Linked DNA regions of Actinocatenispora thailandica. The protein of the gene in region 1 binds, or shares a complex with, the protein of each later gene. Links are inferred from orthologs where the notes say so. Each region holds a gene or a part of one and is shown in the gene's direction. Other genes may lie near its edges. The genes, in order: mfd and uvrA.

Region 1 (16,167 bases):
CACCGCCCTGGTGCCGGGTCTGGTCGTCTCGGCGATCTTCGCGCTGGTGCTGTCGGCGGTCGCGCTGCTGGTCTCGTCGCTGTCCTCGCGGCGGGCGATCGCGGCCGGCGCGGTGGTGGCGCTGTTCCTCGTCACCACGCCGATCAACCGGGTACTGGAGGTCGTCGGTACCGGCGCGACCCGCGAGCTGGCCGGCCTGACCAGCATCACCGGCATCCTGGCCGGCCTGCGCACCTGGCTGTTCTCCGGCTCCGAGTTGGACATCGGCTCGTACGGCCCGGTCTACGCGGCGGCCGCCGTCGTGCTGGTCGGCCTGTGCACCGCACTGTTGATCACCCGGTACCGGAAGGTGGCGTCCTGATGAGCGAGCGTCGGCGAGCGAACCAGGGGAATTGTGCGTCGTGCCTCATCGGGTTTCCGACGAAGGAGGAAGGCCGATGAGTATCGGCACCGAGCCGGCGACGAAGCCGGCCGCTCCGACCGACGCGGCCACGCTGGAGCTGTCCACCGTCTCCAAGTGGTACGGCAACGTGGTGGCGATCAACGACGTCTCGATGCGGCTCGGCCCCGGCGTGACCGGCCTGCTCGGCCCGAACGGTGCCGGCAAGACCACGCTGCTGCACATGATGGCCGGGATGCTCGCGCCGTCCCGCGGCAGCGTCCGCATCGCCGGCCAGCCCGCCTGGCGCAACCCCGACGTGTACCGCTATCTCGGCCTGGTCACCGAGCGGGAGAACGTGCACGGGTTCCTGACCGCCCGCGAGTTCATCCGTGCCTCGGCGAAGCTGCAACGGTTGCCCGACGTGGCCGCCGCGACCCAGCGGGCGCTGGAGATGGTCGACCTGGTCGACGCGGCCGACCGCCGGATCGAGACGTACTCCAAGGGCATGCGGCAGCGCGCCCGGGTCGCCGCCGCGCTGGTGCACGACCCGCAGGTGCTGCTGCTCGACGAGCCGTTCAACGGGATGGATCCGCGGCAGCGGATGCACATGATGGACCTGCTGCACCGGATGGCGGCCGCCGGCCGCACCGTGCTGTTCTCCTCGCACATCCTGGAGGAGGTCGAGCAGCTGTCCGGCACCGTCCAGGTGATCGTCGCCGGCCGGCTCGCCGCGTCCGGCGACTACCGGAGGATCCGGCGGTTGATGACGAGCCGGCCGCACGAGTTCGTCATCGCGAGTTCGGACGACCGCGCGCTGGCGGTGGCGCTGATGGCGGAGGACTCGGTCGCCGGTGTCGAGCTGACCGCCGGGCACGCCTCCCGCGGCGTGGCCGAGGGTGGCATCACGGTACGGGCCAGCGACTACGGCCGGTTCACCCGCGCCCTGCCGCGGATCGCCAAGGACCGCGGCATCCGACTGTCCGCGGTGGTCCCGGCCGACGAGTCCCTGGAAAGCGTCTTCTCCTACCTGGTAGGTGCCAAGTGAGCGCACGCATGACGGTGGCGCCGGCCAGCGGGCCGCGCCTGTTCAACCCGACGATCGCCGGCATCACCCTGCGCGGCCTGCTCGGCCGGCGCCGGTCGCTGCTGCTGATCCCGCTGCCGCTGGTGCTGATCGCGCTGTCGCTGCTGGTCCGCAGCGGTGACGTGGCCACCCGCGATGCGCTGCAGGTGGTGGTCAGCGGTCTCGGCGTGGCAGTGATCCTGCCGCTGACCGCACTGATCATCGGGACCAGCGTGCTCGGCTCGGAGATCGACGACGGCACGATCGTGCACATCCTGGCCAAACCGGTGGCCCGGCGCGAGATCATCCTGACGAAGTACCTGATCGCGGCGGTGGTCTCCGGCCTGGTCGCGGGAGTGTCGCTGCTGATCGCCGGCACCATCGTCGCGTCGGTGTCGGTCGGCATCGGCTTCGGCCTCGCCGGGCTGATCGGCGCGTTCGTCTACTCCGCGCTGTTCGTGCTGGCGAGCCTGGTGATCCGGCGCGCGGTGCTGGTCGGCCTGGCGTACATCCTGCTGTGGGAGGGGCTGCTGGGCAACGTGCTGGACGGCACCAAGGTGCTGTCGGTGCAGAAGTACGTCTCCGAGTTCGCCGCGACGTTCTCCGGCAGTTCGCTGCTGCACGGCCCGATGTCGCTGGTCCTGGCGATCGTGATGTCGGTGGTGCTCACCGTCGGCGCGCTGGTCATCTCCGTCGACCGGCTCCGCTCCTTCTCGATGGCCGGCGAAACCAGCTGACCACCCGGCACCGAGGGGCGCCACCGCACCGGGTGGCGCCCCTCGTCACGTGTCGGTACCTGCGGGCACCGTCGGGCGCGGCTCGCGCCGACCACCGGTGCGGTCACTTCTTCACGTAGACGCCTTTGTTCCGCACGACGGTGACGACGCCCTCGTCGACCAGGACCGCGATCGCGCGCCGGAGCGTCTGCCTGGCCACGCCGAGTTCCTGAGCCAGCGCCAGCTCACCGGGCAGCCGTACCGGGTAGGTCCCGTCGGAGATGCGCTCCCGCAGGATCCGCAACACCTGTTCCCACACCAGCTCGGGCTGTCCGGATCAACCGTCATCCGTCAATGCTCAGCACCTAGCTGCGCGGGTGACATCAGGTTCGCAGAACAGTGCACGGTTGTGCACACTAGACCAGTGGCGTAAGGTAAGCCTGTCGATACGGAGCGACCCCCGGCTGCTGGTGAGAGCAAGCCGGGGGTCTGACCGGTATTGGAGGTACCGGCTGTGGCAAAGGGTAGACCAACCGCGACATACGTGTTGTCCGCGGACGATATCCGGGCAGGCGATCAGGTGTTCATCTCGCCGGCGGCCGGGATCCACGGGCATGGCTGTTGGTGGGGCATGGTGGTGTCGCGGATGTCGGCGCTGGTCGACGGGGCGGTCTACCTGCGGGTGGTGCCGGTCGACAAAATCGGCGACGACCCGCAGGTCACGACGTTCTATGCGCGGCTGTCCGGGCTGCTGGTACGGCAGATGCCATGACCGTCCCGATCGCACTGGGCTGGCTGTTCACCCTGGTACTCGCGTTCGTGCTCGGCGCCGCCCATGCCCACCGCGACCGCTGACCGGCCCCGGCGGCGCGCCCACCCTCGACCACCGACGCCGTACATCGGCCGCCCTCCGGCATCGGCGTTCGGTACGGATCGGCGGCAGGGTCAGTGCGACCGGGCGTGCAGGGCGTTCTTGTCGGGCTTGCCGAGCGGGGTGAGCGGGAGCGCGTCGAGGTACTCGATCCGGCTCGGTACGTTGATCTCCGGCAGCCGCGCGGTCACCGCCGTGCGCAGCTCGTCCACCGGTACCGGGGAGTCCGCGACCAGGTAGGCGACGATCGCCTCGCCGGTCGTCTCGTCCGGAACACCGAGCACGGATGCCGCGCGTACCGCCGGATGTTCGGTCAACGCGGCCTCGATCGGTGCGGCGTAACAGTTCCAGCCGCCGACGATGATCATCTCGCGGGCCCGGCCGACCAGGTAGAGGTAGCCGTCGTCGTCGAACCGGCCCAGATCGCCGGTGTGCAGCCAGCCGTCCCGCAGCACCGCGGCGGTCTCGGCCGGCCGGTGCCAGTAGCCGGGCATGACCGAGGCGGAGCGGACGCAGACCTCGCCGATCTCGCCGCCCGGCAACACGGTGCCGGCGGCGTCCCGGATCGTCACCTCGACACCGGGTAGCGGTCTGCCGGCGGAGGCGAGCAGTTCCGGCCGGTCGTCCAGGCCGCGAACGTGGTCGGCGACGGTGAGGGCGGTGATCGCCGGCGCCTCGGTCGACGCGTACCCCTGCTGGAAGACCGGGCCGAACGCGTCGATGGCGGCCCGCAGCCGGGCCGGCGCGATCGGCGCGCTGCCGTACACCACGAACGACAGCGCGCTGGTGTCGGTGCGCGGGCGGTCCGGATGGTCCAGGAGTTGCCCCAGCAGGGCCGGATACAGGTAGGTCAGGGCGACACCTCCGCGCAGCGCGGCGAGCGAGGCGAGCATCGCGCCGGGCTCGAAGTCGTACGTCTCGACGGTGACGCCGAGCGTCAACATCATCAGCGCCATGTCGCCGGCCACGTGCGCGATAGGCGTCACGGCAAGGAATCGCGCGTGCGCTGTCCGATCGGCCAGCTCCTCCCGGGCCGCGGCGGCGCCGGCCAGCGCCGAGCGCGCCGCGGCGTGCAGCGCCGCGTACGTGGTGGGCACGCCCTTCGGCAGCCCGGTGGTACCGCCGGTGTACGAGATCCGCGCGATGTCGCCCTCCGCCGCGGCGATCGGCAGCGGATCGCCCGGCTCGCTGGCCGCCAACGCCGCCAGCCGCCGGAGGGGCACCACCCGCGCCCCGCGCGTCCGGTCGCCCGGCGCGGAACCGTCGAGCAGCGGGAGGCCGGCGTCCGCTGCGACGACGAGCGCCGGTGCCGCGTCGGCCACGATGTGCGGCACCGACTGGGTGGTCGGTCCCAGGTGCACGTGGGTGAACCGCAGCCCCAGCAGGTACCCGGCGAGCCGGACGACGAGCGCGTCCGGCGTGTTGCCGGCGAGCAGCAGCAGGCCGTCGCCGGGCCCGACGCCGAGGTCGACCAGTGCGCGGGCCGTCCGGTACGCGTCGGTGCGCAGCTCGGCGAAGCTCCAGGACCGGTCGCCCGCGACGAGGGCGGTGGTGTCGCCGTGCGCGTGCAGTGCGTCGAACAGGTCGGTGACGTAGCGCGCGGGCATCGCTCCTCCAAAAACTAACACCGTTCATTTAATTCGGGCCAGCATAGCCCGGTAGCGTGCGGACCATGGCAGCCCACCCGACCGAGCCGGCATGAGCGGGCCGGCGTGACCGCGGACGAACCGCCGCCGCCGCGGCACGGCCGGCCGCGTGAGGACGGCGCGCCGCGGCACGGCCGGCCGCGCGAGGAGTCGGCTGCGCCGCGCGGCCGGCCGCGCAAGGAGGAGGCGGTGCGGCGCGGCCGGCCGCGTGAGGACGAGGCGGTGCGGCGTGGGCGGCCGCGCAAGGACGAGGCCACCCTGACCGAACGTGTCGTGCTCGACGCCGGCCTGCGCCTGATGGCGGCCGACGGCCTGGATGCGGTCACCATGCGCCGGCTCGCGGCCGAGCTCGGGGTGCGCGCCGCTTCGCTCTACCGGTACGTGCGGAACAAGGACGAACTGCTCGACGCGCTCGCCGACGAACTGTTCGCCGACCTCGACCTGACCCGGTACGTCCGGGACGACTGGCGAGCCGCGCTGACCGCGATGGCCGGCGCGCTGCGCCGGCACCTGCTCGCCCGGCGGGACTCCGCGCGGCTGATCGCCGGCCGGTTCACCACCGGCCCGAACGGGTTGCGCAACATCGAGGCGTTGCTGGCCGTGCTGCGGGCCGCCGGCCTGCCCGACCGCGACGCCGCGTTCACCGCGTACGCCTGGGTCACCGCGCTGTTCGGTTTCGTCGCGGCGGAGCAGAACCGGCTGTCCGCCGAGGTCGCCGCCGGGACGGCGCCCCGCGAGTACCTGGACGGGCTGGCCGGCCGGCTGCGCGCGATGCCGCCGGAGCGCTACCCGAACGTGGTCGCGCTCGCCGGTGATCTGACCGCCCCGGACCTCGCCGCCCGCTTCGACTTCGCGATGGACCGCTTCCTCGCCGGTATCGCCGTCCTCGTCCCCGCCGACCCACCCGTTGATCATGGCGTTATCGGGGCGGAAAACGCTCTCCGAGGTAGATAACACCATGATCGACCGGGGGTGAGCGGCGGCGTGGGCGACCCGGCCGGGTTGTCGGTGGGCCGGCGTAGGCTTGCGGCACAACCCCTGGGCCTGCGATCCCGGGGGGCTTTCTGCGTGCCTGCGCCCTGGAGTTGACTCACACATGAAACTCGCCGGCCTGCTCTCCGCTGCCCTCGCCGACCCGGCCCTCGCCCGCGCCCGCGACACCGCCCGGGACGGCGGCCCGGCCGCGCAGCGGCTGGACCTGACCGCGCCGCCGGCGCTGCGGCCGTTCGTGGTCGCCGCGGTCGCCGCGGACGCGGCGACCGGCGCCGGCCGGCCGGTGCTCGCGGTCACCGCCACCGAGCGGGAGGCCGACGACCTGGCCGAGGCGCTGCGCTCGCTGCTGCCGCCGGACGAGGTCGTGTCGTACCCCGCCTGGGAGACGCTGCCGCACGAGCGCCTGTCGCCCCGGTCGGACACCGTGGCCCGCCGGCTGTCGATCCTGCGCCGGTTGGCCCATCCGGTTGCCGGCGAGCCGGCGCAGGGGCCGATCCGGGTCGTCTGCTCGGCGGTGCGCAGCGTGCTGCAGCCGCAGCTGCGCGGGCTCGGTGACCTCGCCCCGGTGCGCCTCGCCGCCGGCGACACCGCCGACCTGGAGGAGGTCGCGCGGCGACTGACCGACCTCGCGTACAGCCGGGTCGACATGGTCGGCGGGCGCGGCGAGTTCGCGGTCCGCGGCGGCATCCTCGACGTGTTCCCGCCGACCGAGGAGCACCCGCTGCGGGTCGAGTTCTGGGGCGACGAGGTCGACGAGATCCGCCCGTTCGCGGTGGCCGACCAGCGCTCGTTCGAGCCGTCCGGCGACAAGCCGGTGATGATCGCGCCGCCGTGCCGGGAGCTGCTGCTGACCCCGCAGGTACGGGACCGGGCCGCGGTGCTGGCCGCCGACCACCCGGGCCTGGCGGAGATGTGCGAGAAGCTCGCCGAGGGCATCCCGGTGGAGGGCATGGAGTCGCTGACCCCGGCGCTGGTCGGCGGCGACAACCTGGAACTGCTGGTCGACGGCATGCCCACCGGTACGGTCGTGCTGGCCTGCGACCCGGAGCGGATCCGGTCCCGGGCGCACGACCTGGTGTCCACCTCGGCCGAGTTCCTGGCCGCCAGCTGGGCCGCCGCGGCGGCCGGCGGCGCGGAGCCGATCGACCTGGGCGCGGCGGCGTTCCACAGCCTGGCCGACGTGCGCGGGCACGCCGACGAGCTGGGTATGCCGTGGTGGAGCCTGAGCCCGTTCGGCACCGTTGAGGCGGAGACCGCGCCGTCCTCGATCGAGGCCGAACTCGCCGAGATCGATCCGGAACTGGCGTCCACCGTGGACGACGTGGTGCCGGACGACGCGGTCGCGCTCGGCGCCCAGCCGGCCCCGCTGTACCACGGGGACGGTGCCGCGTTGCTCGGTGACGTGCGCCGCTGGGTCGCCGACGGGTACGCGGTGGCGCTGGTCTTCGAGGGCCACGGCCCGGCGCAGCGCACCGTCGAGCTGCTGCACGAGGCGGACCAGGGTGCGGTGCTGGTCGACGCGATCGCCGACCCGCCGAAGCCGCAGTCGATCCTGGTCGGCTGCGGCGGGCTGGACCGCGGATTCGTCGACGAGACGGGCCGCATCGTGGTCGTCACCGGCAACGACATCACCGGCGGCAAGGGCGCGTCCACCAAGGACATGCGCCGGATGCCGAGCCGCCGGCGGAAGAACGCGATCGACCCGCTGGAGCTCAAACCCGGCGACTACGTGGTGCACGAGCAGCACGGCATCGCGAAGTACCTGGACATGGTGCGCCGCACCATCAACGGCGCCGAGCGCGAATATCTGGTGCTGGAGTACGCGCCGAGCAAGCGCAACCAGCCCGGCGACCAGCTGTTCGTGCCGACCGACCAGCTCGACCAGCTCACTCGCTACGTCGGTGGCGAGCACCCGACGCTGTCCAAGATGGGCGGTGCCGACTGGCAGAAGACCAAGTCCCGGGCGCGCAAGGCGGTCAAGGAGATCGCCGCCGAGCTGATCCGGCTGTACGCGGCGCGGCAGAACTCGCCGGGGCACGCGTTCGGCCCGGACACCCCGTGGCAGCGCGAGCTGGAGGACGCGTTCCCGTTCCAGGAGACGCCGGACCAGCTGGAGGCCATCGACGAGGTCAAGGCCGACATGCGCAAGCAGTACCCGATGGACCGGCTGATCTGCGGCGACGTCGGGTACGGCAAGACCGAGATCGCGGTGCGGGCCGCGTTCAAGGCGGTGCAGGACGGCAAGCAGGTCGCGGTGCTGGTGCCGACCACGCTGCTGGCCCAGCAGCACTACAACACGTTCACCGAGCGGATGGCGCAGTTCCCGGTGAACATCCGCACGCTGTCCCGGTTCAACACGGCGACGGAGACCGAGCAGACGCTCACCGGAATCGCCGACGGCAGCGCCGACATCGTCCTCGGTACGCACCGCCTGCTGTCCTCGCAGACCCGGTTCAAGCAGCTCGGGCTGGTGATCGTGGACGAGGAGCAGCGGTTCGGCGTCGAGCACAAGGAGTACCTCAAGCAGCTGCGCACCCACGTCGACGTGCTGACGATGTCCGCGACGCCGATCCCGCGCACCCTCGAGATGGCGGTGACCGGCATCCGCGAGATGTCGGTGATCGCCACCCCGCCGGAGGAGCGGCACCCGGTGCTCACCTTCGTCGGGGCGTACGCGGACAAGCAGGTCGCCGCCGCGGTTCGGCGTGAGCTGCTGCGCGACGGCCAGGTGTTCTACCTGCACAACCGGGTCGAGTCGATCGAGAAGGCGGCCCGCCGGATCCGGGAACTGGTGCCCGAGGCGCGGGTCGCGGTGGCGCACGGGCAGATGGGCGAGGAACGCCTGGAAAAGATCATGCTCGACTTCTGGAACCGCGAGATCGACGTGCTGGTCTGCACCACGATCGTCGAGTCGGGCATCGACATCCCGAACGCGAACACGCTGATCGTGGAGCGCGCCGACATCCTCGGCCTGTCCCAGCTGCACCAGATCCGTGGCCGGGTCGGTCGCGGCCGGGAGCGCGCCTACGCCTACTTCCTCTATCCGGGGGAGAAGCCGCTGACCGAGCAGGCGCACGAGCGGCTGGCGACGATCGCGCAGCACACCGAGCTGGGCGCCGGCATGTTCGTGGCGATGAAGGACCTGGAGATCCGGGGCGCCGGCAACCTGCTGGGCGGCCAGCAGTCCGGGCACATCGAGGGCGTCGGCTTCGACCTGTACGTGCGGATGGTCGGCGAGGCGGTCCAGGCGTTCAAGGGCGAGGCGCCGGAGGAACTGGCTGAGGTGAAGGTCGACCTGCCGGTCGACGCGCACCTGCCGCACGACTACATCTCGGTCGAGCGGCTACGCCTGGAGATGTACCGCAAGCTCGCCGAGGTCCGCGACGAGGCGGCGCTGGACGAGGTCCGCGCCGAGCTGTCCGACCGGTACGGGGAGATCCCGACCCCGGTGGAGAACCTCATCCAGGTGGCGCACTTCCGGCTGCTCGCCCGGCGATACGGGCTGACCGACGTGTCGTTGCAGGGCCGGCACATCCGGTTCACCCCGATGCCGCTGCCCGACTCGAAGCAGCTGCGGCTCAAGCGGTTCTACCCGGACGCCAGCTACAAGTCCACTGTGGACACTGTCAGTGTGAACCGGCCGTCGACCCGCCGGGTCGGCGGCGAACCGATGCGGGACCTGCCGCTGCTCAACTGGTGCGCCGAGCTGATCACCACCATCCTGGACGCCCCGGCACCGGCGAAGACGAGCTGATCGCCCGTGGTGGCGCCGGCCCGCCCGGTGCCACCACGGGCGCCGGGCCTTCGCGGTGCCACCCCGGGCGCCAGCCGCCCCGGCGTACCGGATCGGCTCGGTGCACGGGAACGCCCGGGTGCTACGCCGACGGCGGTACGCGCGGTGTCACCGCCGGGCGGATGCGGTGGGGCTGCCACGGTGCTGTGCTGGACGAGTCCGATCCCACCGCACCGGGGAGCCCATGATGAGTTCGACGCGACTGGTCGCGGCGCTGATGGTGGTCGAGGCGGTCACCTTCGGGGTCGCCGGATACTTGCACCTGAACGGCCGGATCCCGCTCGGGTTCGCGACCGTGCCCGGCGAGTGGCTGCCGCCGGCGACGGTCGCCGAGTCGCTGATCGGCGCGATGCTGCTGGCCGCCGCGGTCCTGACGTTGCTGCGGGTGCCCGGCTCCGGCCCGTTCGCGCTGGGGGCGCTCGGCTTCGGCATCGTCGGCGTGATCGTGGGGCTCAGCATCACCGCCAGCGGCGGCCGTACCGCCGACATCGCGTACCACGTGGCGATTCTGGCGGCGCTGATCGGCACCCTCGCGCTGCGGCTGATCGGCACCCGCCACCCCCGCCCGGTCTCGACCGGTGCCTGACCGGACGGGGGAACGCGGTCAGTGCGGGAGCGTGTCGGTCCACTCGCCGGTGACGGTCGCCGTGTGGCCGGCCGGCAGCCACAGCTCGCCGCCGTCGGTGGTGACGACGAAGTTCGTCCCCCGCACCCGGCCGGTGCCGGTGTCAACGACCAGCCGCGCGGTGTGCTCGCCGACCGGGATCGAGATCGCCCGGCCGCCGTCGGCCGGGCCGAGGTCGCGCACCCCCGGGAGGGTCGCCAGGACCCGGAACGCCGCCGCGCGGACCCGCTCCGGCGCCGGCAGCTGCGACACCAGGCTGGCCAGCGAGTCGACGACCAGTTCGCTGCGCTGCGCCTTGCTGAGCTTCCCGCCGCTGGTGCGCACCGAACCGTCCGCGGAGTTCTTCTCGACGGCGTTGGTGATCCAGGCCCGGAGCGCGGTCGGGTCCTGCGGCAGGGACCGCAGCTGCCCCTCGCTGATCGCGACGCCGGCCAGCCGCAGCGGTGGCGCCCCGGGCATTTCCCGGACGTCGCCGTTCGTCTTGGCACCGCGTACCCAGAGCTGGCCGTCCCGGCTGCGCCAGCTCTCGCCGGCCGCGCCGCCGTCGGAGAACGTCATCTTCAGGTGCCAGTACCGGCCGGAGCCGTCCGTGGTGTCCTCCGCGGTCGTGGCGGCGGCGAGCAGCACGTTCTGCCCGCCGGACACCGTACTGGTCGACGCCGCCCGCGGCCCGCCCGCGGAGTGGCCGCCGGGCGGCGTGGACTGCCCGGCGGTGACGGCGACGACGGCGCCGGCGGCGACCATCGCGGTGGCCCCGACCCCCACCGCCCAGCGACCGGTGCGGCGGACCCGGCGCGGGCCGCTCAGCGCGGCGTTCTGCAGCCGGTGTCGCCCTTCGTCCACCACCTGGGTGGTCGGTTCCGGCGTGTCCAGCAGGGTGGTGACTGCCTGCAGGTCCTCATCCATGGCGGGTCTCCTGGTTCAGTGCGGAACGAAGTTTGGTACGGGCCCTGCTGAGCCGGGATCCGGCCGTGCCGGGGGCGATGCCGAGCGCCTCGCCGGCCTCGCCGTAGCTGAGCTGGCCGAGCGTCACGAGCAGCAGCACATCGCGCTCGCCGGCCGACAGCGACCGCAACGCGCGGGCCAGCTGCGGGCGCCGCAACTGCGCCGCGGCGACGTCGACGGCCCGGTCCTCCGGCCCCTCGGCAACCGACTCGGCCGGCGTCCGGGCCAGCGCCCGGTACCGGCGGGCCTCGACCCGCCGGTGCTGCCGGACCACGTTCGTGGCGATGCCGAACAGCCACGGCCGCAGCTCGCCGCGGGCCGGGTCGAACCGGTCCCGCTTGGCGTACGCGACGAGGAACGTCTCGGCGGCGAGGTCGTCCGCGTGTTGCGACCCCAGCCGGCCGGCGATGTAGCGGTAGATGACCCGGAAGTACCGGTCGTACACGGCGGCGAACTGGGCCGGGTCGTCCCGCAGCCGGGCGGCGAGTTCCACGTCGCTGGACGTGTCCGCCGCACCGACGGTCATGTCACTGCCTCGGTCATACGGTGTCCCCTTCTCGAAGTCGGTGCTGACACCAGGACTCCGCCGCAACTCCGCATCCTCTTCCCGCCGGCTGCGCGCCGCGGCACCGGCGCCGCGGCGAGCCCGTCCGGGGAGGGGCCGGATCAGGGCACCGGGAGCGGTTCGCCGTCCCGCTCGGCGGCGCTCGCCGGCGCCGCCTCCGACTCGGCGAGGCCGACGCGTTCGTGCAGCCAGCGCAGCGGCCCCGGAGCCCACCAGTTGGCCGCGCCGAGCAGCCGCATGAACGCCGGTACCAGCACGCCGCGCACCAGCGTGGCATCCACCAGTACCGCCAGGGCCAGCCCGATGCCGAGCATCTTGAGCATCGCCACCTGCGAGGTACCGAACGCGACCAGGACCAGCGCGATCAGCAGCGCCGCCGCGGTGATCAGTCGGCCGGTGCGTTGCAGCCCGGTACCGACGGCGGCGGTGTTGTCGCCGGTGCGCAGGTACTGCTCGCGGATCCGGGAGAGCAGGAACACCTCGTAGTCCATGGACAGCCCGAACGCGATGCAGAACATCAGCACCGGCACCGTCATGTCCAGGTAGCCGGTGGTGATCGGATGCCCGACCAGCGCGCCGAGGTGCCCGTCCTGGAACACGAACACCATCGCGCCGAACGTCGCGGTCAGGCTCAGGATGTTCAGCACGATCGCCTTCACCGGTAGCACCACGCTGCCGGTGAACAGGAACAGCAGTACCAGCGTGGCGATCGCGACGATGGCGCCGGCCGCGGGCAGCCGGGACATCAGCGCGTGCGTGCTGTCGTACTGGTAGGCCGCCTTGCCGCCGACGATCGTGTCGTGCCCGGGGGAGTGCGTGCCGCGCACGTCGGCGACCAGCTGCTGGGCCGCGTCGCTCTGCGGGCTGCGGGTACCGACGACGGTCAGCCACGCGTCGCTCCCGCTGCGGTACCGGGCGTCCGCCGCGGTCGGCGGCGCGACCCGCCGCCCGTGCACGTACCTGCCGGTCGCGGTGTCCACCCGAGCCACGTGGTCCAAGGCGGACAGCCGGCGCGCGTAGCCGGGCAGCGCGGACTCGGCCACGTCCCGGGTGACCACCTGCACCGACCGGTCACCGGAGCGGTCGAAATCGTCGCGCAGCTGCTGCGAGGCCTGCTGCACCGCGGCGCTCGCCGGCAGCTGCCGGTCGTCCACCAGCCCGAACGAGATGTGCCAGAACGGGCTGCCGAGCACCGCGAGGATCACGATCACGCCGAGCCCGAACGGCACCGGCCGGCGCATCACCCGTACCGCCAGCGCGTGCCAGAATCCGGTGTCGCCGGTCACCGCCGGCTTCGCACCGTCGTCACCCGCGGTTTCGGTACCGGTGGCTCCGTCGGCAGGCGGGCTCGCCCGGCGGCGCGAGCGGCGCCAGCGGGCGAGCACGTCGAGCCTGTTCACCCGGGTACCGAGCAGGGCGAGCAGCGCGGGCAGCACCAGCAGCGCGCCGGCCGCGGCGAGCACCACCACCGAGACCCCGCCGTACGCGAACGACTTCAGGAAGTCCAGCGGGAACACGGCGAGCGCGGCCATCGCGAGCGCCACCGTGACGGCGGAAAACAGTACGGTGCGGCCGGCCGTGTGCATCGTCGCCGAGATCGCGGCCCGAACCGTCGCGCGATCGCCCCGGTTGCCCCGTTGTGCCAGCTCCTCCCGGAACCGGGTCAGGATGAACAGGCTGTAGTCGATCGCCAGGCCCAGCCCGAGCGCCGTGGTCAGGTTCAGCGCGTACGTGGACACCGACGTGACGTGCGTCAGCAGCTCCAGCACCAGCATCGTCGTCACGATCGACAGCCCACCGATCAGCAACGGCAGCACCGCCGCCACCACGCTGCCGAACACCAGGATCAGCAGAACCGCGGTGATCGGCGTGGCGATCGCCTCGGAGATCTTCAGGTCGTGCTGGGTCTGCTTGTTCAGCTCCGAGTAGACCTGCGCGGCCCCGGCGAACTCCAGGTGCAGCCCGCCGGCGTGCTCGGTCAGCTGCGGCGTCAGCCGCTGCGCCGCGTTCATGTAGGTGTCCTCGTCACCGGACAGCCGCAGCGTGATCAGCGCCCGGGTACCGTCCTTCGACCGCAGGCTCGCCGGGTGCCCGGACGTCCAGTACGACTGCATCGCGGCGACACCGTCGGCGTGCTGCGCCCACCGGGCCAACCGGGTCGCCGGCCCCGCCACCGTCGGATCGTCCGGCTTCCCGTCGCCGCGGACCAGCACGATCAGGTTCGCGTCACCGGCCTGGAAGTCGTCCGCGAGCGCGCTGGACACGCGCGCCGACTCCGAGTGCGCGTCGGTGAAGCCGCCACCGGACAGCTTGTCGGCCACGCCGCCGCCGAACACGCCCGCCAGCGCCGCCGCCAGTACCGCCACCACCAGCACCGTCACCCGGTGCCGGGCAAGCACCTCACCCAACCTGGAAAGCGCCATGCCCCCACGGTCGGCCCGAACCAGCCGGAACGCCTTGTACGTTTCCGCTGACCGTGCTGGTGGCCTCGGTCACGCTCGCCCGGAACCCGGTGGCGGGCACGCCGGCACGCCGGGAGTCCGGTGGCCTCGGTCACGCCGGCCCGCCCGGAGCACAGTGCTCTTATCACCTCCTTTGCTCTGCGCACTGACATGCACCACCCGTGTTGCACAGGAGTGTCCAGAGCCGGCTCTGCGCACCTGAGCGCACCGCTTCGTGGTGCATGTCAGTGGCCAGAGCAAAGGGAGCGAACAACGGAGGGTCCCTGCCGGGGTCGAGCGCCCGGATCAGACCCAGCTGAGGTTGCTGATCAGGCGGGACGGGTTGATGCCGAACACGCTGCGGCAGACCCGGTTCATGTGTGCCGAGTCGGTGAAGCCGGCGGCGTGCGCGGCGGCGGTCAGCGTCGCGCCTTCGCGCAGCACCTCGACCACCTTCTGCAGCCGGGCCCATCGCACGTACGCCCGGTACGGCAGCCCCAGCTCGACCGCGAACAGGTGGCCGAGCCGGCTCGCCGACAACCCGACCGCCGCGGCCAGGTCCTGCAGTTCCACCCCGGCCGCCAGCCGCTCCGGGATCAGCTCGGCCGCCCGTCGTACCGCCGGGTGCACGCTCGGCGCCGGCCCCTGGTCGGAGGCAGCCAGCTCGCGCACGACCTCGGCGACCAGCGCCGCCCCGGCCGGGTCGTCCGGCTCCGGCGGCCGGACCAGCTTCGCCGCGGGTGCCGCCGCGTCCACCCAGGCCTGCGGTCGGTGCCGGTCGGCGCCGATCCGGGCCATCAACCGCTGCCCCTCCGGACGCTCCGGGTCGAGCACGGCGAGCACCGCCCGGGTGTCGTCCGGCCTGCCGTCCGGTCGCATCGGCTTGGCGTGCGACTCGCCCGGCGGCAGTACGGCGGCGTTCGGGCCACCGGGCCGCAGCTCGACGGTGTGACCGGCCTCGTCGGTAAGCTCGGCCACACCCTCAGTGACGAGGATCAGGCCGATCGCGATCGACGAGTGCAGCGGAATGTCGCTTACCGTGCCGTAATAGGTGAGTTGTCCCGGGTCCAGGTGGACGGCGCCGGCCCATGCCATGCACCGATTCCACCATCCGCGCACTGCGCGTCGTACCCCGGTGCTCCGCCGGGCCGGCCGACGCGACAGACTGGCTACCGTGACCGAGCATTCTCGTACCCTTCGGGCCGGTCGATCCCGCCGCTCCGGCCGGCGCGGCCTCACTCGGCGCGGTGCCGTCCGGCTGGCCGCCGTGTTCGCCGCCTCCGCCGCGGTCGTCGCCGGCGCCACCGCCTGCAACGTGCAGCCGGGTGCCGCGGCGTTCATCGACGGCAACCGGATCACCCAGGCCCAGGTCGACGACGTGTTCCAGTCGATCATCGACGCCCCGGCCTACCAGAGCGTGCAGCAGGCGCCGGACGGCAGCCGGCAGCAGACCATCGCCAACATGCGGACCAGCGCCGCCGGTGCCCTGATCATGCATCAGTTGACGCAGCGGGTCGCCGCGGACGAGCACATCGAGATCCCGCCGGCCAACTACGCCGCGCTCGCGCGGCAGACCAAGCTGCCCGAGAGCAGCAAGTACGTCCGGTTGGAGGCCGAGAACCAGGCGGCGATCAACACGTTGCGCAACGCTGCCTGGAACACCGCGCCGGACGACCAGGCGGTCCGCGAGATCTACGACTCGCTGGCCACCCAGGCCAACCAGAACCAGCTCAGCATCGTGCCGTACGAGAAGGCGGCGCCCGAGATCAAGAAGACGCCGAAGGTCGGGCAGACCGCGGCGTTGCGCGGCACCTTCCAGGGCGCGATCAAGAAGTACCACGTGGACGTCAGCCCGCGGTACGGCCAGCTCGAGTACCCGCTGGACGCGTTCACCGTGCAGACCCAGCGGGGCCCGCTGTCCGGGCAGCTGCAGTTGCAGCTCGGCGAGGGTTCGCCGGACGTCGTGCACGTGGTCAGCACCAACGGCTTCACCGGCTGATCCGATGGGGCGGCCGGCGCGCATCGTGCTGCTGCACACCTCGCCGCGGCTGCCGGCCGGGCTGCTGACCGCACGGGCCTGGCGACTGCTGTCCGACGCGACGGTGTACGCCGGCGCCGAGACGCCGC
Region 2 (14,997 bases), 3.7 Mb from region 1 along the record:
GTACCAGCAGGGCGGTGCCGAGGTCACGTTCCAGCGCGGCGATCTGCCGGGAGACGGCGGACTGGGTGTAGCCGAGCGTCTCGGCCGCCGCGGACAGGCTACCCGCCCGGCACGCCTCGCAGAACGTGACCCAGGGCGTCAGCGACGCCATCCTGGCATGCTCGATACGCATAGATCGCATGCTAATCCTGCGCTGGTCGCATGGTTGGATCGGCGCCAGACTGGGCCCCATGAACTCCGCACAGACGGTGTCGGTCCTCGGCCTCGGCCGGATGGGCACCGCGATCTCCCGCAGGCTCGCCGATCTCGGCCGCCCGGTCACCGGCTGGTCCCGGTCCGGCGTCGAGCTGGCCGGGGTCCGCGCCGCCGGCTCGCCGGCCAGCGCGGTCGCCGGCGCCGACCTCGTCCTGCTCGCCCTCTACGACGCGACCGCCTGCCGCCAGGTGCTCGCCCGCTGCGCCGACCACCTGCGCCCGGACGCCACGGTGCTGAACCTCGCGACGATCGCGCCGGCCGAGGCCGCCGGGCTGCGCCGCAGCGTGCCCGTCCGGTACGTGCAGTGCCCGGTGCTCGGCTCGGCGCCCGCGGCAGCGGCCGGCGCGCTGAGCCTGCTGTACGGCGCGGCCGGGCCGACGCCCGCCGAGACCGAGACGCTCGCCGCGCTGGGCACCGTCATCTGCTGCGGCGACGCGGCCACCGCCGCCGCGCTCAAGCTGGTCGCGAACGGCGTGCTCGGCGACGGCCTGGTCGCCCTCGGCCAGGCGCTCGCCCGCGCGCGACGACTCGGCCTGGACCGCGACCGCACGCTCGACGTGCTGGCGGGTACGGCCCTGGGCGGCCTGGTGAGCGGCAAACGCGACCGGCTGACCGGCAACACCACCGCGGGCGCGGACTTCACCGCCGGCGCGCTCGGCAAGGACGCGGAACTGCTCGCCCGCGTCGACCCGGACAGTGCCCCGCTGGCCCGGGTGCTGGCGCTGGCCGGCGCACCGGCCGACGCGGACGTCGCCGCGATCGTCGCCGGGCTGGCGGACGCCGATCGCGTCATCGTCGACCCGGCCGCGCACCTGTTCGCCGCACCCGGCGTACCCGCCGACGACGAGCTGATGGCGCCGCTGATCAGCTACGCGCGCGGTCACGCCACCGGTGACCCGGCGCACTTCGCCACCGCGTTCCGGCCGACCGCACACATCGAAGGCATCCGGGGCGGCGAGTTCGTGTCCTGGGGGCTGGACCGCTACCGGGCGAACTTCACCGGGACGCCCGCGGCGGACGAGGCGGACCGGGTGCGTACCGTCACCGAGCTGGGGCGCACCGGCACCGTCGGGCACGCCACGATGATCCTGCGGCATGGTGCCGACACCTTCACCGACCTGTTCGTCCTGGTCCGCGAGCACGGTGCGTGGCGGATCGCGAACAAGGTCTACCACCGGTCCTGACCCGGCACCGGCCGACCGGCGGCGGCGAACGTCGACCCGGCCTGCCCGGCCCACCGGCGGCCGTCGCGTCGGCCGGAGCGGCGGGGCGGGGCGTCGCGTCGGCCGGAGCGGCGGGCGGCCAGCGGCCGTCAAGCCGGCCGGCGGGCCGTCGACCCGGCCGGCGGGCCGTCAGCCCGGCCGGCGGGCCGTCAGCCCGGCCGGCGGGCCGTCAGCCCGGCCGGCGGGCCGTCAGCCCGGCCGGCGGGCCGTCAGCCCGGCCGGCGGGCCGTCAGCCCGGCCGGCGGGCCGTCAGCCCGGCCGGCGGGCGGCGCGGTCGGCCGGCGCCGGTGCGGCCGGCTCCGTCTGGTAGGCGGTGAGCAGCGCCAGCTTGTCCGCGTCCGCCGAACCCCGCTCGGCGTGGTAGATCGCGAGCACCTGGCCGTTGGTGCCGCCGATCGCGAGCTTCTCCCGGTACAGCGTCAGCTCCCCGACCTGCGGGTGTTCCAGCAGCACCGCGGAACCCTGCCAGGGGCCCACGTCGTGCCGGGCCCACAGCCGCCGGAACCGGTCGCTGCCCAGCGACAGCTCACCGACCAGCTCGATGAACCGCGGATCGTCGGTGTCGGTACCGACCGCCTGCCGGAAACCGGCGACCAGGCCGGCGGTGGCGCGCTCCCAGTCCGGGTACATCGCCTGCTCGGCCGGGTCGAGGAACACGTCGAGCAGCCGGTTGTGGCCGACCGCGAGCCGCGGCGAGATCGTCGCGGCGAGCGGGTTCGCGGCCAGGACGTCGAAGTAGCGGCCCTCGACGAACGCCGGCAGCGCCAGGGTGTCGAGCAGCATACGGACCCCGGCGGGCACGGCCTCCCGGCGGGGCCGCCGGCGCGCCCGGCGCGGCTTCTCGGCGGCCAGGCTGATCAGGTACCCGGTCGCCGCGTCGTCGAGCTGCAACACCCGGGCGAGCGCCTCGAGTACCTGCACCGACGGGTTGCGGTCCCGGCCCTGCTCCAGCCGCAGGTAGTAGTCGGCGCTGATGCCGGCGAGCATCGCGACCTCCTCGCGCCGCAGCCCGGGCACCCGGCGCACCCCGACCTGCGGCAGGCCGAGACGATCCGGCGAGACCAGTTCGCGCCGGGCGCGCAGGTACTCGCCGAGCCGGTTCGTGTCGTCGGTCATGACCTCAGCGTAGGCATCCCGGCGGCATCCTGGCTGGTCCTGCCACCCCCAGGATCAGCGGGGCGCTGTCGCGCGCCGCGGGACCGACGAACCCTGGAGTCGACGGCGGTCGGGCCTCGCTGGGCCGGTCACCGACGACGATCCAGGTCCGTTCGAGAGGAAGCGGCAGACATGACCATCACACTCGTCACCGGCGCGAACCGGGGACTCGGGTACGAAACCGCCCGCCAGCTGGTCGAGGCGGGGCACACGGTGTTTCTGGGCGCGCGCAGCGCCGAGCGCGGCGCGAAGGCCGCGGCCGAGCTCGGTGCCCGGTTCGTCGCGCTCGACGTCACCGACGACGACTCGGTGTCGGCCGCGCTGCGCACCATCGCGGACGAGGCCGGCGGGCTGGACGTCCTCGTCAACAACGCCGGCATCGCCGAGATGCGTGGCGGGTCCGAGGCCGACACGGTCACCGGTGAGTCGGCGCTGCGCCAGTTCGACACCAACGCCGTCGGCGTGGTGCGGGTCACCACGGCCGCGCTGCCGCTGCTGCGCGCCTCCACCAACCCGGTGGTGGTCAACGTCTCCAGCGCGCTCGGCTCGTTCTGGGCGGTCACCAACCCGCAGCGCCGCCAGTTCCACTACCCGTCCATCGTGTACGGGGCGACCAAGGCGGCGGTCTCGATGCTCACCGTGCAGTACGCCAAGGCGGTACCGGAGGTCAAGTTCAACGCGGTCGAGCCCGGCTTCACCGCCACCGACTTCACCGCCGGGATCGAGGGTGGTCGCCCGGTGCAGCAGAGTGCCGAGGTCATCGTCCGGCTCGCCACCATCGGTACCGACGGGCCCACCGGCACCTTCACCGAGGACGAGCACGCCCTCCCCTGGTAGCCGCTGGCCGGGTCAGGGGCGGCGGGCGGCCCAGACCGCGCGGTCGGTGCGTACCACGCGGTCGGCGCGGCGCAGGATGCCGTCCGGGCCGGCCGGGTCGAGCAGCCGGTCCAGCGCCGCGACGGTACGGCGACCGGCCGAGCACCAGAGTCAAGGGCCTTGTCGATCTCGTGCTGCTCAGCGAGCCGGGCCTCGCGCCCGATTCCTTCCTGGCCAGAGCAGTCGACCCCGTGTTCTCGGTTCGCGCGACCCCTGCAGTGCCGGTGGAGATTTCCGATCCCCCACCAGGGTGGACGGAGATACCCGACGATCGCCGCAGACCTCACGCAGACCTCACCAGGACCGAGCCGCGGCTCGGGGCTGCGATCGCACTTGTCCGTGGCTTCTGGGCTGACCCGCACCATACTGACGACCCGACCGATGCGGGCTGATACGCCGACGACCGGTTGCGAGTCCGCGAGCGCCGATCCGTGCCCGTCCACGGTGGACGGGCACGGATCGGCGATCTCAGCTGGCGATGGGGACGGCGGCTTCGGTGGTGTAGAGCAGGAAGGTGAGCGTCTGGATGAAGTAGAGCTCGACCGACTCGGCATCGTGTGCGGTGTAGCCGATCGAGAGGTCCTGCCCGAGGTGCAGCTCGAAGTCGCCACCCCGGGTGGACAGCAGGAACGCGCCGTTGATCGCCGGCGCCCAGATGATCTCGCCGTCGATGAGCCGGCCCAGGTGTTCCCGGACCGGGTAGCCGTGGTCGGAGGTCTCGTTGACCTCGGTGTACGCGTCGGCGCTGAGCAGCAGCGAGTACGGCCCGGCGACGCCGGCCAGGCGCAGCTCGCTGACCGCGCGGCTGATCGTGTCGGGATAGTCGCGTACCTCGCCGGGCAGTGTCAGCGCCGGGTTCGAGGCACCGGCCCGGATGCCGCCGATGCCGGCCGCGGGGTACCCCTCGAAGATGGCGCGGTCCTCGGCGAACGCCATCCGCTTGGCGGCGTCCTTGACCGGCTGCCAGTCGGCGTCCTTGGCGCCCCGCTCGACCGCGTCGACCTCGTCGCGCGAAACGGTGAACGGCACCCGCAGCTCCACCAGCGGCTGCGCAACCCGGCGGTGCGCGCGGACCCCGTCGGGTGCGTCGATCCGCTCCCGGCGACCGGTGCCGATCGCGGCGAGTTCGGTGCCGTCCGGGCCGGACACGTCGACGACACGACGGCCGGCGAGGTGCCGGGTGAAGGTACGCCGGGCCTCCTGCGACAGGTCGTCCCAGGCGGCATCCGAGATCGGGGCCAGTTCGCGATGCAGGTTGTTCATTCGCTCATTCACCTCGCAGGTCGCCGATCGCCAGCGATCCGTCCGGCGTGCCGCCGGCCGGTTCCGGCGGATCGTCCAGGAAGTCGACGGTCGGGATGTAGAACAGGCCGCCGGTCACCGCGGTGGAGAAGTCGAGGATCCGGTCGTAGTTGCCGGGCGGGTCACCGAGGAACATCCGTTGCAGCATCAGCTCGGTGACCTCCGGGTCCGCCGCGTAGCCGACGAAGTAGGTGCCGGCCTCACCGCGGGACGGCGATCCGAACGGCATGTTGGACCGGACGATCTGGCGCTGGGTGCCGTTCGCGTCCACGATGGTGTTGAGCGCGACGTGCGAGTTGGTCGGTTTGACGTCGTCGGGCATCTCCACGTCGGCGAGCTTGGTCCGGCCGATCGCCCGCTCCTGATCCTCTGTGGACAGTGCCGACCAGGCGGCCAGGTCGTGCAGGTACTTCTGCACGATCAGGTAGCTGCCGCCGGCGAAGTCCGGGTCCTCGTCGCCGACCAGCACGGCACCGGAGGCGGCCCGGCCGGTCGGGTTCTCGGTACCGTCGACGAAACCGAGCAGGTCGCGCTGCTCGAAGTAGCGGAAGCCCATCGTCTCGTCCTCGACCACGACCAGGCCGGCCAGCCGGTCGAGGATCAGCACGCCCAGCTCGTAGCACAGGTCGTAGCGGCCGGCGCGGATGTGCAGCAGCAGGTCGCCGGGGGTGGCCGGGGCGTGGTGCCGGGGACCGCGCAGCGGCCGGAACGGGTGCAGCTTCGCCGGCCGCGGCGAGCCGAACAGCCGGTCCCAGATCGCCGAGCCGACTCCCACCACGCAGCTCAGCTCGCCGTGAGCGGACCGGAAACCGACCGACCGCACCAGCCCGGACACGTCGGTGAGCACGTCGCGCACCGCCGCCTCGGACCCCGGCCGTACCGACAGCACCAGGAACAGCGCGGCCGGCGACAGCGGATCGAGGACCGGCTGCGGCTGCGTCATGTCCGGCAGGATCGCACGATCGGGTCAGCCGCCGGTAGCTGAACCGCCGAATCCGTGTCGGTGATCTGGCCCGCACCCGGGCTCGTGTACCTTGCTGTCCGGTACGCGTACCGATGCAGGATTCGGACGTTCAGCGCAGGAAGCTGGACACGGGGAGGATTCCAATGACTTCCGACCAGGACGAGAACGCGACCGAGCGGTCGACGGGCCGGCACGCGGCACCCGACGGCGCGCCGCGCGACCCGCGGATCGACATCAGCCGTGATCCGCACCCGGGCGTCCCGGACCACGCCGCGCCCGACGAGGACTGAGCACCCGGACGTGCGGGTCGGACCGAAGGTGCCCGGACCGGGCGACGGGTTCGTCCGGGTGACCGACGCGCACGAGCACAACCTGGCGCACGTGGACGTGGCGGTGCCGCGGGACGTGCTGGCGGTGTTCACCGGCGTGTCCGGTTCGGGAAAGTCGTCGCTGGCGTTCGGCACCATCTACGGCGAGGCGCAGCGACGCTACCTGGAATCGGTCGCGCCGTACGCGCGGCGGCTGATCCAGCAGGCCGGCGTGCCGCACGTCGGCGAGATCACCGGGTTGCCGCCGGCGGTGGCGCTGGAGCAGCGCCGGGCGGCCGGCTCGTCCCGGTCGTCGGTGGGCACCCTGACCACGCTGTCCAACCTGCTGCGGATGCTGTTCTCCCGGGCCGGGGACTACCCGCCGGGCATCGGGTTCATGGACTCCGACTCGTTCTCGCCGAACACGGCGGCCGGCGCCTGCCCGCGCTGCCACGGCCTCGGTACCGTGCACGAGGTCACCGAGGCGTCGCTGGTGCCGGATCCGTCGCTGTCGATCCGGGACCACGCGATCGCCGCCTGGCCCGGCGCCTGGCTGGGCAAGAACCTGCGGGACATCGTCGCCACCCTCGGGTACGACATCGACCGGCCGTGGCGCGAGCTGCCGCAGGCCGACCGGGACTGGATCCTGTTCACCGACGACCAGCCGGTCGTCACCGTGCACCCGGAACGCGAGGCGGGTCGGATCCAGCGGCCCTACCAGGGCAAGTACCAGAGCGCGAAGCGCTACGTGCTGCACACGTTCGCGGACTCGAAGTCGGCCACGATGCGCCGCCGGATGGAGCGGTTCCTGGTGTCCGGGCCGTGCCCGACCTGCCACGGCGCCCGGCTCCGGCCGGAGGCGCTCGCCGTCACGTTCGCCGGCCGTACCATCGCGCAGCTGACCGGCGAGCCGCTGGCCGAGCTGGCGGAGCTGTTGCGCCCCACCGCGGAGCACGGCTCACCGGACCATCCGGCGCAGCCGATCGCCGCCGACCTGGTGGCCCGCGTCGACGTGCTGTCGAAGATGGGGATCGGTTACCTGAGCATGGATCGGGCCACCCCGACGCTGTCGGCCGGTGAGCTGCAGCGGTTGCGGCTGGCCACCCAGCTGCGGTCCGGGCTGTTCGGCGTGGTGTACGTGCTGGACGAGCCGTCCGCGGGGCTGCATCCGGCGGACACCGAGGCGCTGCTCGCGGTGCTCGACGAGCTGCGCGCCGCGGGCAACTCGCTGTTCGTCGTCGAGCACGACCTGGACGTGGTACGCCGCGCCGACTGGGTGGTGGACGTCGGGCCCGGCCCCGGCGAGTACGGCGGGCGGATCCTCTACTCGGGGCCGGTTCCCGGCCTCGCCGACGCCACCGACTCGGTCACCCGGCGGTACCTGTTCGGCGGCGCGGGCGAGCCCCGCGCGCAGCGGCGCGACGCGTCGTCCTGGCTGTCGCTGACCGGGGTGCGCCGGCACAACCTGGCCGACCTGACGGTGTCGCTGCCGCTGGGCGTGTTCACCGCGATCACCGGGCTGTCCGGTGCCGGCAAGTCCACCCTGCTGCAGGTGCTGGCCGAGGTGGTACGGGCGCGGCTCGTCGGCGAGCCGACCGGCGAGCTGCCCGAGGCCGGCGGGCTCGACCCGATCGGCCGGCTGGTGCAGGTCGACCAGAAGCCGATCGGCCGCACGCCGCGCTCCAACCTCGCCACCTACACCGGGCTGTTCGACGTGGTACGCAAGGCGTTCGCGGACACCCCGCAGGCGCGCGAGCGCGGCTACCCGGCGGGCCGGTTCTCGTTCAACGTGCCCGGCGGCCGGTGCGAGACCTGTCAGGGCGACGGGTACGTCGCGGTCGAGCTGCTGTTCCTGCCCGGCACGTACGCGCCGTGCCCCACCTGCCACGGCGCCCGCTACACCCCCGAAACGCTGGAGATCGGCTACCGGGGCCGCACCATCGCCGAGGTACTGGACCTGTCGGTCGACGCCGCCGCCGAGTTCTTCGCCGACCTGCCGGCGGCGCAGCGCAGCCTGCGCGCGCTGCGCCAGGTGGGCCTCGGCTACCTGCGGCTCGGTCAGCCCGCCACCGAACTGTCCGGCGGTGAGGCGCAACGGATCAAGCTCGCCAGCGAGCTGCAGCGGCCGGCCCGCGGGCACACCCTCTACCTGCTGGACGAGCCGACGACGGGGCTGCACCCGGCCGACGTCGAACTGCTCGACGCCCAACTGCACGGGCTGGTCGAGGCCGGCAACACGGTCGTCGTCGTCGAGCAGGACCTCGCCACCATCGCCGGTGCCGACTGGGTGATCGACCTCGGCCCGGCCGGCGGCCACGCCGGCGGCCAGGTCGTCGCCACCGGCACCCCCGAGCAGGTCGTCACGCAGCCCGCCAGCCGCACCGCCCCCTACCTGGCCGCCCACGTGCGGTGAGCCGGCGCCGCGGCACCGCGCCCGCCGGCTCACCGCCGCGGGGCAGTCACCGTACCCAGTGGTTGCCGTGCGGGTTGACCCGCCGCCACTCCCGCTCCCAGGCCGCGAACCGAGCCCGGTCCAGCAGCCATCGCAGTACCAGCCACATCGTCCCCACGCTGGCCACGATGGCGAACAGCAGCCCCAATCCGGTACCGGCACTCGACATCGTCACCTGGGTTCCGGACGGCGGCGCCGCCACCGGCCGGCCGTGCCGATCGAGCCAGATCGGTACCCGGGCACCGCGGTGCAGCCCCGGCGTCGCCTCGACCGTCCCGGTACGGGGGTGGTGGCGGTAGCTCCAGCGGGCGCGTACCGGAACCGAGCCGGCGGCGCCGTCGGCGGCCACCCCGACCGCGTCGGGAGCCTCGGCCAGCAGTACCGCCGTGGCCGGCCGGCGTTCGGCCCGGGCCCGCGCCGCCGCCTCCGCACGGCTGCCGGCGATGTTCAGCCCGATCAGCACCGTCACCGGCACCGCGACGAGGATCAGCAGGACCGCGAGCAGGGCGCAGACCCCCTCGGCGCGGTCCGAGCCGCGTCGCAGCGGGTTGCCGGTACGCAGTCGGCAGCCCAGCCAGCGAACCGGGCCGAGGTGGGCCCGGGGCCGGCGGTGACGGGTGGCACCCATACGGCCGATGATGCGCCGCCGGTCGCGCCGGCATCCCGGTAATCGGAGCGAATCTCTCGTTCGTGGTCGCCGGTTCGGCCGGTCCCGGCACGCCTGCCTGGCCGTACCCGCCGGGCGGCCCCGGGCACCCGGCACCGGCGACGGCCGGGCGCCCCCGTACCGGCCGCGGTGGCGGTCACTGCACGCGGCCGGGGGGCGCCGCCCGCATCGGCGTGCTCATCGCCTCCACCACGGTCCGGGCGTACAGGTCGGCGCCGGCACCGGGCCGCGGATGGATCCGGTCCGGCCACAGCAGGTTCTGGTGCGCCCCGGCGGCGCCGCGCCAGTCGATCAGGTGCACGTTGGTGTGCGCGGACGCCACCCTGGTCAGGGTGTGGTTCACCGCGCCGCCCCAGGGCCGGGTCGGCAGGTAGACGTTGACCAGGTACAGCGTGCGGTCCGGGCCGAGCTGACCGATGATGCCCTCCAGCAGGTCGGCCGGGAACGGCCCGTTGGTGCCGAGGCCGAGCAGGACGACGGGCCGCAGCTCCCCACGGTGCGCCCAACCGGAGATGATCCCCGGCCCGCGCTGCATCGCCCGGCTGACCTTGGCGTCGATCTGGATGCCGGGCAGCCGGTGCCGCAGCGCCGGCGAGGCGGCGAGCATCACCGAGTCGCCGAGTGCGCTGATCTGGTCGCCGGGTGGCGGACCGGCCGGGCTGGGCGACGCCGACGGGCTGGGCGCGGCGGCGCTCGGCGCCGTGCTGGGCGCGGCGGCGCTCGGCGTCGGTTGGGCGGCGGGCGGCTGCTGGGCCGCCAGCTGCGCCGAGGCGAGCTGCTTGTCCAGCCCGCTGACCGGCGCCGCCGGTGCGTGCAGCAGCGTGACCACGGCGAACACGCACAGCGCGGCGACCGCGCCGACCGCGGTGAGCAGCCCGCCGCGGCGGGCCGAGGTGCGGCCCTGCACCGAGCGCCACGCCTCGCGCAGCGCGCCCCGGTACCCGTGGGTGAGCACCGGCCGCTCGATGAACCGGTAGGAGCCGGCGGCGAGCAGGACCGCGGCCGACACCTCGATCGCGCCGACGATCACGGTCCGTTGGCCGAAGATCTTGTCGCCGAGTACCAGCACCGGCCAGTGCCACAGGTACAGCCCGTAGGATCGCGCGCCGAGCCAGCGCACCGGCCGCCGCGCGAGCAGCCAGCCGACCGGCGTACGCCCGTGGCCGGTGCCGGCGATCAGCAGCGCGGTGGCCACCGACACGGCGAGGATGCCGCCCCGGTAGGTGGCGTCGCCGTACTGGTCGAGCAGCCAGAAGCCGAGTCCGATGCCGGCGACGCCGAGGCCGGAGAGGGTGGCCCCGACGGCGAGGCGGCGACGCGACCAGGGGCCCGGTGCGGCGTTCGCGGCGGGCCAGGCGATGGCCAGTACCGCGCCGACGAGCAGGCCGGAGGCGTGCGTGTCGGTGCCGAAGTAGACGCGGGACGGGTCGCCGCCGGGCTGGTAGATGGCCGCCATCGCTGCGGCGGAGCCGAGCGCTCCGAGCCCGGCGACCAGGGCCAGCCGGCGCCGGCCGCGCAGCAGTACCAGCACCACGATCAGCGGCCAGATCAGGTAGAACTGCTCCTCCACGGCGAGCGACCACAGGTGTTGCAGCACCGACGGGTCGCTGAACTTCGCGAAGTACGAGTGGTGTTCACCGATCTGCACCCAGTTGCTGGTGTAGGTCAGCGCGCCGAGCACCTCGGTACGCAGTTGGTGCAGCGCGGAGCGGTTCACCAGTGCGGTACCCACGACGGTGGCGAGCAGCATCGGGAACAGCGGCGGCAGGATCCGCCGGGCCCGCCGCAACCAGAAGTGCCGCAGGCTGATCCGGCCGGTACCGACGCGCTCGGCGACCAGCAGCCGGGTGATCAGGTAGCCGCTGATGACGAAGAAGACATCGACGCCGAGGTAGCCGCCGGGCAGCCAGGACGCGCTCAGGTGGTACACCAGGACCGCGGTGACCGCGAGAGCCCGAATCCCGTCCACTCCGGGCAACCGGGCGGTTCGCCGGCTCGGTGGGCCGGGCGGCGTGGACTCGGCCGGGCGCACCTGCATCGCGTTCGCCATCGCTGCCACCCCCGTAGCCACCGCCGGGCGCAGTCCACACTGGACAGTGAGATCCCCGGGTCGGTTTCAGGTTAGGCGGCGTGACCGTCATCGGATGGGATAACAGGACAATCGGCGATATCGAGGTCGATCTATTGATCTGGGAAGCTCGCGTGTTCCGTACGTTTTGTCGTTTCGACCGGCGCGGCGCCCGCACCGGACCGGCCCGCTCCGGTACCCTGCCCGCCCGAGCTGTCCACTGTGGACGCACTCGACCCGGTGAGAACGAAACGATCCGGCGCGGTGACCGTTACGGTCACCGCGCCGGATGTGGCTGGCACCACCGGATGCCCGGCGGTCCGCTGCCTCAGTAGCGGTAGTGGTCCGCCTTGTACGGGCCCTCGACCGGCACGCCGAGGTACGACGCCTGCTGCTCGGACAGCTCGGTGAGCCTGACCCCCAGCGCATCCAGGTGCAGCCGCGCCACCTTCTCGTCCAGCACCTTCGGCAGCCGGTACACGCCGATCGGGTACTCGGCGGGCTTGGTGTGCAGCTCGATCTGCGCGATGGTCTGGTTGGCGAACGAGTTGGACATCACGAAGCTCGGGTGCCCGGTCGCGTTGCCCAGGTTCAGCAACCGCCCCTCGCTCAGCACGATGATGGTGTGCCCGTCCGGGAACTCCCAGACGTCGACCTGCGGCTTGATGTTGGTGCGGCTGATGCCGTCGATCTTCATCAGGCCGGCCATGTCGATCTCGTTGTCGAAGTGGCCGATGTTGCCGACGATCGCCTGGTGCTTCATCCGCGCCATGTGCGCCGCGGTGATCACGTGGAAGTTTCCGGTCGCGGTGACGAAGATGTCGGCCTGCTCGACCACGTCGTCCAGCCGCGCGACCTGGTAGCCGTCCATCGCCGCCTGCAGCGCGTTGATCGGGTCGATCTCGGTGACGATCACCCGGGCGCCCTGGCCGCGCAGCGACTCCGCGCAGCCCTTGCCGACGTCGCCGTAGCCGCAGATCACCGCGGTCTTGCCACCGATCAGGACGTCGGTCGCGCGGTTGATGCCGTCGATCAGCGAGTGCCGGCAGCCGTACTTGTTGTCGAACTTCGACTTGGTCACCGAGTCGTTCACGTTGATCGCCGGGAACAGCAGCTCACCGCGCTCGGCCAGCTGGTACAGCCGGTGCACGCCGGTGGTGGTCTCCTCGGTGACGCCCTTGATGCCGGCGGCGACGTTCGTCCACTTCTGCGGGTCGGCGGCGACCGAGGCGGCGAGCAGCTTGAGGATCTCCGCCTCCTCCTCGCTCTCCGCGGTCTCCACCGCCGGCACCGCGCCGGCCTTCTCGAACTCCAGGCCCTTGTGCACCAGCAGCGTCGCGTCGCCGCCGTCGTCCAGGATGAGGTTCGGACCACCGTCCGGCCAGGTCAGGGCGCGCTCGGTGCACTGCCAGTACTCCTCGAGCGACTCGCCCTTCCAGGCGAAGACCGGCACGCCGGCCGGCTTCTCCGGGGTGCCGTTCGGGCCGACCGCGACCGCGGCGGCGGCATGGTCCTGGGTGGAGAAGATGTTGCAGGACGCCCACCGGACCTGGGCGCCCAGCGAGGTCAGCGTCTCGATCAGCACGGCGGTCTGCACCGTCATGTGCAGCGAACCGGTGATGCGGGCACCGGCCAGCGGCTGGGTCTCCGCGTACTCGGCGCGCAGCGACATCAGGCCGGGCATCTCGTGCTCGGCGAGCTGGATCTCCTTGCGACCGAACTCGGCGAGGCTCAGATCGGCGACCTTGAAGTCGTCGTTCGGCTTGTCAACGGACACGTCATCTCCTACTTGTCGATTCGAGGCGACCGCACACCTGCTGCCCGCGGACCTCGGAGCCTGCCGGCGAGTCTAGGTGGGTACTCCGGCCCACCGCATCCGAGGCCGGCAGTTCCTGACACAAGAATGTCAAGATGGCGGCATGCGCATCACACAGGCCGCCGCCCGGCTCGGACTCACCCCACGGATGCTGCGCTACCGCGAGCGGCTCGGCCTGCTGCCACCCGCCCACGACGGCCGCGCCGGCGGCGCGCACCGCCGCTACACCGACGCCGACCTCGCCACCGTGGCACTCACCCTGGCGATCGAACGACAGTACGACGTGTCCCCGGCGGCGCTCGCCTTCGCGGTCCGGGTACTCGCCGACCCGGAGGTCGCCCGCCGGGTCCGCGACCTCGGCCAGCGGCTCGGCCGGCTCGCCCCACCGCCCACCCGCGCCCTCGACTTCGAGAAGCAGCGCGCCCTCCGCTGGCTCAACGGCACCGGCTGACCAGCGCCCCGCAGCGGCCGGGCGGACCGCGACCCGACGAGCGGGCGTCAGGGGCGAGCCGGTGGGTCGTCGCGCCACAGGTCCATCGCGAGGTGCAGGTCGAGCCGGTCCCGTTCGGTGCGCAGCGGCCGGCCGATCAGCCGCTCGGCCTGGCGCAGCCGGTACCGGACGGTGTTGACGTGCACGTGCAGCGCGGCGGCGGTGTCGCGCCAGGAACCGGAGCGGTCCAGGAACGCCGCGAGGGTCGGTACCAGGTCGCTGCCGTGCACCCGGTCGTGCGCGAGCAGCGGGGCGAGCCAGCGGTCCCGGTGCGCCGACCGGGCCGGCTCCGGTACCAGGCCGAGCAGCAGCTGCCGGCTGCCGACGGCCTGCCGGGCGGCGACGGTCAGGCGGCCGGTGCCCCGTTCGGTCCAGCCGTACGCGGAGTCGGCGGCCGAGCGTGCGGCCGGCAGCCCGGTGTCCACCCGGGCCGGTTCGCTGATGCCCACCCGCAGCCGGTCGCCGGCCGCGAGCGCGGTGCGGTACCAGTCGAGCCGGTCGAGCACCGCTGCCGTCGGATCGGTACCGGCCGGCAGGTACCCGGTCACCGTGCCGTCCGGGTGCGCGACGGTGGCCGCGGGGCCGCCCGGCAGCTCGGCCAGGATCCGCCGGGCCACCGCCGTGGGCGTCGCGGGCCCGGTCAGCCCGGCGCGCAGCACCACCACGGTCTCGGGCAGTTCCGGCGCGTCGACCCGTGCCGCCGGAACCGCACCGGTGGTCGCATCGCCCGGCGCGGGCGGACGCTCGTCGCCGGCGCCGAACTCGGCGGCGGGTGCGCTGGCGAGCTCGTGCAGCGCGTCGCCGCGACGGTCCGGCGCGGCCGGCGCCACCGCGCCGAGCGCGTCGACGGTGACCTCCACGGTGGCGGCGAGGTCGTCGGGCCAGTCCGTGGACTCCCCCGGTACGACGAGGTAGCCGGTGAGCCGGCCGGCGTCCTGCGCCAGGATCGGCACCACCGTGTGCGGGGTGTCGCCGACCGACACGGTCACCGGCAGTCCGGGTGCATCGATGCCGGCCCGCCAGGCGCTCGCGCGCAGCGCCGGTCCGGCCGGCCCGGGCTGGCTGCGCAGTACCAGGCCGGCCGGGGTGAGCTGCAGGCAGCCACCGGCGCCGGCGGCGACGAGCGACACCAGCCGGTCCGGGTCGGGCTCGGTGCCGCTACCGACCAGTTCGGCGGTCAGGTCGGCGTGCCGGCGGCGCTCGCGCAGCAGCAGCCGGATCACCGTCTCGGTCAGGAAGTTGAACGAGGTCTGCACCGGCACCGTCAGCAGCGCGAGCCCCTCGGCCCGGCACGCCTGGACCAGCCCGGCGGGCATCTCACCGTGCTCGGCCAGCCCGGCGACGAGGCCGGCCGCCCGGGCCCGGCACAGCGACGCGACGAACGTACCGGCGTCGGCGGCGCCGCGGTACCAGCTGAGGCT

Evidence for each region.
Region 2: the proteins of mfd (region 1) and uvrA are in contact, whole or in part, in a crystal structure (PDB 4DFC), measured with the Escherichia coli proteins. The link is inferred for Actinocatenispora thailandica from one-to-one orthologs.

The regions. Positions count from the first base shown.
Region 1 is NZ_AP023355.1:528,201-544,367, forward strand. Bases 5,445-9,625 are described here. They hold mfd (transcription-repair coupling factor), read left to right. Parts: upstream 5,445-5,774; coding sequence 5,775-9,425; downstream 9,426-9,625. Other genes in these bases: Athai_RS02450 (TetR/AcrR family transcriptional regulator), read left to right, coding at 5,445-5,632. Also shown: Athai_RS02420 (ABC transporter permease), read left to right, coding at 1-361; Athai_RS02425 (ABC transporter ATP-binding protein), read left to right, coding at 438-1,427; Athai_RS02430 (ABC transporter permease), read left to right, coding at 1,436-2,182; Athai_RS02435 (GntR family transcriptional regulator), read right to left, coding at 2,286-2,480; Athai_RS02440 (hypothetical protein), read left to right, coding at 2,793-2,933; Athai_RS02445 (AMP-binding protein), read right to left, coding at 3,107-4,639; more of Athai_RS02450, read left to right, coding at 4,745-5,444; Athai_RS02460 (hypothetical protein), read left to right, coding at 9,652-10,050; Athai_RS02465 (CU044_5270 family protein), read right to left, coding at 10,069-10,995; Athai_RS02470 (RNA polymerase sigma factor), read right to left, coding at 10,988-11,560; Athai_RS02475 (MMPL family transporter), read right to left, coding at 11,701-14,022; Athai_RS02480 (helix-turn-helix domain-containing protein), read right to left, coding at 14,347-15,135; Athai_RS02485 (hypothetical protein), read left to right, coding at 15,215-16,039; Athai_RS02490 (nucleoside triphosphate pyrophosphohydrolase), read left to right, coding at 16,044-16,167. UniProt on the Escherichia coli protein: Couples transcription and DNA repair by recognizing RNA polymerase (RNAP) stalled at DNA lesions. Mediates ATP-dependent release of RNAP and its truncated transcript from the DNA, and recruitment of nucleotide excision repair machinery to the damaged site.
Region 2 is NZ_AP023355.1:4,227,089-4,242,085, forward strand. Bases 5,775-8,785 are described here. They hold uvrA (excinuclease ABC subunit UvrA), read left to right. Parts: upstream 5,775-6,075; coding sequence 6,076-8,496; downstream 8,497-8,785. Other genes in these bases: Athai_RS18855 (hypothetical protein), read left to right, coding at 5,919-6,065; Athai_RS18865 (Rv1733c family protein), read right to left, coding at 8,543-8,785. In the rest of the region: Athai_RS18825 (LysR family transcriptional regulator), read right to left, coding at 1-172; Athai_RS18830 (nuclear transport factor 2 family protein), read left to right, coding at 231-1,439; Athai_RS18835 (helix-turn-helix domain-containing protein), read right to left, coding at 1,728-2,594; Athai_RS18840 (SDR family NAD(P)-dependent oxidoreductase), read left to right, coding at 2,766-3,470; Athai_RS18845 (family 1 encapsulin nanocompartment shell protein), read right to left, coding at 3,978-4,772; Athai_RS18850 (Dyp-type peroxidase), read right to left, coding at 4,777-5,754; more of Athai_RS18865, read right to left, coding at 8,786-9,163; Athai_RS18870 (acyltransferase family protein), read right to left, coding at 9,339-11,252; ahcY (adenosylhomocysteinase), read right to left, coding at 11,599-13,047; Athai_RS18880 (MerR family transcriptional regulator), read left to right, coding at 13,190-13,537; Athai_RS18885 (PucR family transcriptional regulator), read right to left, coding at 13,585-14,997. UniProt on the Escherichia coli protein: The UvrABC repair system catalyzes the recognition and processing of DNA lesions. UvrA is an ATPase and a DNA-binding protein. A damage recognition complex composed of 2 UvrA and 2 UvrB subunits scans DNA for abnormalities.